2 regions of the Paenibacillus sp. Leaf72 genome follow, and region 2 is predicted to be linked to the other one. Evidence: riboswitches for the same ligand, from Rfam matches in the RefSeq annotation. Region 2 holds a riboswitch; the other holds the start of a gene.
The links. Region 2 has a riboswitch for cyclic di-GMP ahead of ASF12_RS27850 (methyl-accepting chemotaxis protein). Riboswitches for the same ligand answer to the same signal wherever they lie in the genome.
Positions count from the first base shown of each region.

Region 1: another riboswitch for cyclic di-GMP. It lies ahead of ASF12_RS32925 (transglutaminase-like domain-containing protein); the one in region 2 lies ahead of ASF12_RS27850 (methyl-accepting chemotaxis protein).

Region 1 is NZ_LMLV01000035.1:368,181-371,293, reverse strand. It holds gene ASF12_RS32930 (SdrD B-like domain-containing protein) at 1-412, opposite strand, end outside; gene ASF12_RS32925 (transglutaminase-like domain-containing protein) at 696-1,511, opposite strand; cyclic di-GMP riboswitch class I at 1,525-1,609, opposite strand; gene ASF12_RS32915 (hypothetical protein) at 1,969-2,430, opposite strand; gene ASF12_RS32910 (GNAT family N-acetyltransferase) at 2,667-3,113, shown strand, end outside.
Region 2 is NZ_LMLV01000033.1:111,506-114,618, reverse strand. It holds gene ASF12_RS27870 (phytoene desaturase family protein) at 1-744, shown strand, start outside; tRNA gene ASF12_RS27865 (tRNA-Pro) at 881-954, opposite strand; tRNA gene ASF12_RS27860 (tRNA-Thr) at 964-1,039, opposite strand; gene ASF12_RS27855 (YrzA family protein) at 1,154-1,363, opposite strand; cyclic di-GMP riboswitch class I at 1,528-1,611, shown strand; gene ASF12_RS27850 (methyl-accepting chemotaxis protein) at 1,765-3,113, shown strand, end outside.

The DNA of each region.
Region 1 (3,113 bases), on a different contig from region 2:
GCACAACCGAGCTTGAGCCAGTCGGCTTCGCTTTCACGGGAATTTCCAGCTTCACCGAAGTACCGGAAGGCAATGGATGTGCATTGACGGTTAGAGTTTGGCCATTTTTCGTATCCCAGCCTCCATCCTCCCAGCCATCTACAATTTCAAATTGTGCCGGTACTGTATCAACAATCGTTACATTCTTACCGACATGAGTCGCTCCATCTGCCTGATACAAGATCGTATACTTGAAGGTATCTCCTACATTAACAGTGCTCACACTGGCTGTCTTTGTAAAAGTCAGCCCTGTAATCGGTCCTGCTGCCTGTACCGGTGCTGCGAATGGCTGTAATGCAGCTTGCAGCAGCAAAACGAGCAGCATGATCCAGGAAATCTTGTGCCTGATCGCTCTCTGTCTACTTGCGGGCATCTCATCAATCCTCTCTTTTTCTCTATCTCCTCTAGTTTCTCTCTTGTTGTGAATACCGATAATGCCTAGTACAAAAACATTACCTTACAAATACCACGTCATTTTCCATCCTCTTCCTCCTTGTATTCAAATAAGAAAATTATATCCAGCCCAACTGTACAAAAACTTTACAAGCCTCCCCTTTATCCGTCAGCTAAATAACTGCAAAAAAGCTTCGTCCATCCGATGAAGGATAGACGAAGCTTCTGTGTGTACCTATTGAGTTATATGTGTTTATTTCCGTTTAATAAACTTTAGCAGCCGTATAACGCGAGCTGTCTTTAATCATTTTGCCCGCTTTCTTGCTGTTCTTCAGGCCAGCATCAAGCGTCGTATCGATCGTGATCCATTTGCCGTCCAAATATACTTCATTCCAGGCGTGATAATTTGATACATCAGACGCTTTGCCCGTCACCATCTTGGCCGGAATGTCCAAGCTGCGAAGCATGCCTGCCATTAATGCAGCGTAGCCGTAGCAAATATCTTTCTGCGAACTAAAGGTACGATCGATTTGAGGCAAATAATCGTTGGTCACCTTAGCCGCAAGCTGATGATCGTAAGAAATATTCGCTACAATATAATTGTAAACCGCCGTTACCTTCTCGGTATCCGTCTTTGCTCCCTTAGTCAGTTCCAATGCTTTCTTAACCGCTTTGCTGTTGCTGCTCCAATCAATATTTTGAATGGAGTTCAAATAGACGAGGCTGCTGTCACTCAAATTCAAGGTAACTTTGCCTGTATGAACTGCTCTATATTTTTTGGTACCACTTACGTTTTCCAATAATGAAATCGTATAATCTCCATTGCCCAGTTGAAGCGCAAACCATTCTTCTGTCTGGTTTGTCCGGAGCGCATACGTATAATTTTTGCCGTCTTTGGCTACAACCAGCCTTGTATCTACGCCTGACTTGACCTCATAACGAATGCCGATGCTTCCTTTATCCACATTGGATTCGTCGAGCCAGCTTGTCCCAGCTGCCGCTGCCACTTGAGCAGTTGCTTGAGGGAACACGGACAGAATCAACGCCAGCAAAATCATAACCGTTAAACTTTTGCGCATAAAAAAAACTCCCTTCGGTGGCTAGGCTGCCATCTAATAATAGAGAAGGCCCTTTAGCTTTGCGTCCCTGCCTTTCGACAGGTTTGCCGTTATCGTGTAAAGTTTTGTAAGTGGTGTTAGGTAGAAAAACTACCTTATATTAAACTATGATTATCTCTAGTATATACCCATTATTTGCAATAAACAATACGTTAAATCTTTTTTATTTCCAGGCTGAGGCTTGTATTTTCTGGTTTTTCTTCATCCATCTCCGCTTTAACCGTTTCATAAAAGGCTCTTCCTTCCGCTCTTTAAGCATGCCCTTTACGTCTCTAAGCAGGAGCATATACCGCATTTCATCTTCGTGCTTCAAGCTTTGAAATTCTTTCAAATGTTCTGCGCCCATCTCGCTTCAACTCCATCATGCGTTTTATCAATCCTATGTCGGTTGATAAAATTCCGATACCCGAAACAGCGTTTAGCTGCTTTTGACCGTGTAAAACTTTTGGAATCTCCAAAACTTCCTTGGTCCTGTCGACAAATAAAGCCACGCAAAAAAATCACGAATACCATCATCTACGATTCCCTCATTGTACCGATAAAGCTGACGCTGGTAGTTCAGGCGGCATATTTCCACCCCGTCCCACCAAAAAGAAAACGTGTTCCGCTTATCATCATGCTCCAGAGTAATCATAAATTTCCCTTCCGAAAGCTGAAAATACTGCTTGTCATAAAAAAACAAAGGCCCCTCAGAAGTAGCTGTAATGCCAATAAAATGACCTCTATGATGGGTATAAAAGCCACGAACGATGGTGTAATCGGTCATTTGATTCAAATTCAGCTGTCGTAGGTGCTGGGCTCCCTCGCTTATACAGCAAGCCAGCTCAGGATAGCGAAAATGGCGAATGACATTCATTTGCCGCTTCTCGGTTATCATCATCTTCTTCAACCATTCCTTTGGACATGCTATTTTTTTGAAAATGAAGCTCGTAAAGCTTGTCCGTCTCCATTTTCACCTACTCCTCCATTATAAATAGGGCAACTCTACAATTTCTCGACAAAATCTCTGTTTAATCTCGCAAAACTTACAAAATAATAGGCCGCATAGAATATTGAATTTTTATTCCTTCAACAGTATGATAATTCAAAGGAATACTCAGAAAGGACTGCAGCCCTTTGGAAGAACAAAAACTTTGGACTAGAAGCGACGGATTTACAATTAGCACAAATAAAGCTTATTTGGATATTGAAACGATTTATAAATTTCTAAACGAGGAATCTTATTGGGCAAACGGAATTGACAAAGAACTTGTACAAGCAGCCATTGAACACTCCATTTTGTGCTACGGCATTTATCAGGGGAATCCGCTTAAGGAACAAGCGAAGCTAGTTGGTTTTGCGCGAGTTGTCACCGACCTTGTCCGCTTTTCCTGGTTAGGGGATGTATTTGTTATACCCGAGTTTCGAGGTATAGGACTTAGCAAGTGGCTATTAGAAACCATATTGGAGCACCCCAAACTAAAAGGAACAAGCTTTAATCTAGGTACAAAAGATGCTCAGACTTTATATGCCAAGTATGGTTTTAAGCCTCTCGAGCAAGTAGAAAGAAGAATGGCACGGCCA
Region 2 (3,113 bases):
CGTGTGCAGCGCATTGCTGCAAAAGGCGGCGGCGTAAGCGGAGTAGAGACGGAATGCGGTTTTGTGCCAGCCGATCTGGTGCTCGCGAACGGAGATGTGCTGTCCGTATGCCGCGATTTGCTCGGCGAGCAGCTGCGGCCTGCCATGACGAATCGCCATATTTCAACTTACGAGCCTTCTCTGTCCGGCTTTGTCACTCTTGCAGGCATACGCAGACGTTACGATAAGCTGCTGCATCATACTGTATTTTATCCGGAAAGGTATGGGGAGGAATTTTCGGCGATTTTCGCGCGCCGCGAGGCTCCTGCCGATCCTGCGATTTATGTATGCTGTTCCGCCTATATGGAACAGGAACTGGCGCCGGAAGGAGGCAGCAACCTGTTTATTTTGGCGAATGCCCCGTATACGTCGGACGCTTGGAGCTGGGAGCGGGAGGCGGAGCGCTATCAGGGCCGTCTGTTGAAGCAGCTGGCTGCCTATGGCTTGGAGGGACTGGATCGGGAAGCAGAGCAGCTTGCTTTGTATACACCGGAGGATTTGGAGCGGGATACGTCGGCATTTCGCGGCGCCATCTATGGCATTTCCTCGAATTCAGCAAAGCAGACGTTTTTGCGGCCGTCCAATCGTGCGGATTTGCGCGGACTATGGTTTGCGGGCGGAACGACCCATCCCGGCGGGGGAACGCCGATGGTTGCCATGTCAGGGCTGCTCACCGCAGAGGCGATGATTCGGCAGCATCATTAATGAATCTATTGGGGCAAAAGAAAAGCCGCGCTTAGCGGGGGCAGCAAAACTTCCAGCTAAGCGCGGTTTATTTTTAATGAAAAAAATAAAAAACCCTTCTAAGTTAGAGGGCCTGCTTGAAACAACTTATAAAATATCGGGACGACACGATTTGAACATGCGACCCCCTGGTCCCAAACCAGGTGCTCTACCAAGCTGAGCTACGTCCCGGGAAAAAAATGGTGCCGTCGAGAGGACTTGAACCCCCAACCTACTGATTACAAGTCAGTTGCTCTACCAATTGAGCTACAACGGCGCGGTTATGTATCGGACACAAGATGTATTATGCCACAGAACTTTAGGAGGATGCAATACCTTTTTTAAATTTTTTTGAAAAAAATTCGGGCAGCGTTCAAATGCCCGAATTGGCCTATTTTTTAACTTTAAAATGAACGACTGCGCTGTACAGCATTTTCCCGCGATCGGGATGAAACACCGCATGATGACTAATCGCATGAACTTGTAATAGCAGTGCTTTATTCGCTTCAATTTGCTGGTCAATGTGCTTTTCGAGCGTACGTAAGTCAAAAGCCTCAAAAAATTCGATTTTATCCTCAATTAAATCTAGTCGAAAATCCATCTTGTCCCCCCTAAAATCTCATTAATAGCTAGCATTCGCTAATATTATAACGTTGTTAGGCACTAGTTTCAAAGTATCATGTCAGATAATCTCGCTTTTTATAATTTACAAAAAGGTTTTCCTAAATTATACTTTAAAAGTGTCGAAATAAATAGAAAATTACATACTGAAAAAGGCAAACTTATTGAAAGATAGGGGCGCAAAGTTATGGGCCTAAGGTATTGAACTATGGCAGCCAAACCACCGGTACAGGACTATAGGCTGATTCAGCTGTTCAATTCGTCGCGGTGATTGGATAGCTTTTGTTTTTTCAGTGTAATAGGAGAGATGGAGAGAAAATGATGATTAACCGATTGAGAGAGGCAAAATGGTTAAAATGGACATCAAGGATTTCTGATTTCTTGAAGAAACAAAAGGTTACAACGAAGCTGTTGTTTATCACTTCATTAATCACCTTGTTCAACGTCGTCGCTGGCGGGTGGATTTTTATGCAAAATGCTTCGGTTAGAAGTGCAGTGAAAGCTTCAAATGAGCTTCAGGAGGCCAAAAAAGAATATCAAGGGATATCGGATTCGATGCTGCGCACGCTGCTTTCGATGATTGATGCCGTAGAAAACGGCAGCACCGGCGACGATGGAATCAACTTGGCACTTAAGTCGATGCCCGAGCGGGTAGAAAAATTGAAGGTTACACTAGCGTACCTGGATGAAAAATATCCTCACGGGGATAACGGCACCGCCTATTCGAACCAAGGCAATGTGTTTGGCCTTGCACTGGAGCAGCTTAATAAAGAAAACGGCAATCACAGCCTGCTAACCATTGAAGACCGCTCCGCCAAGGTCAAACAGCTTGTCAGTACATATACGATTGTTCTCAGCTTTGCGAATGAAACGGTAGAAAATTGGCTCGAAGTGGATACGGTCGCTACACAGGAGACATTAAATAAAAGTATTGCAGCTGCCAATACGATTATTATCATCAATATTGTTTTGCTGGCAGTACTGCCGTTCCTCATGTCGTATTCGTTAAGCCGGAATGTAAAAAAAGGCATCGTTGGTTTAATGAAGCGTATTACCGCTTATCAAAATAACGATTTCACCTATGATGAGAAGCTGGATCGCCAAGATGAATTTGGTCAAATTGACCGCTCGCTGGCGCAAATGGGAAGTGAGCTTCGTGACACCCTTCGTTCGACTATGGATGTAAGCACGGTTGTTCTGCAAGCCTCGCGCAATATGGGCGATATGATTGTTCGCAATCAGAACGCTTCCGAGCAGGTGAAGGAAGAGATTGGCAACGGCAAAACGATTTTGATGACCCAGTATGATGATGCAACTTCGATCTCGGCCGTAACGGAGCAAATATCGGCAAGCTCGCAGCAAATTGCGGCTTCAACCGAATATATTAATCGCGACATGAAAGAAATGAGAGAGTCATCGCGTATAGGCTCCACCGATATGAAGGGCGTTGTGCAGATGGTGAATCAGACGGTGCAGCAATTTGCCCGAGTTACCGAGTCCTTCGACCAAATCAATGAGCGCTACAATAATGTAACGAAGTTTTTGGGCGGCATTCAGGATTTGAACACACAGACGAATTTATTGTCGCTGAATGCTTCGATTGAATCGGCGCGTGCAGGCGAGCATGGCAGAGGCTTTGCTGTAGTAGCGGAGGAAATTCGCAAGCTGTCGAGCCAGACCGATATCATTTCCAAAGATATTACGAAGGAGCTTAAGCTTATTCAGAACGA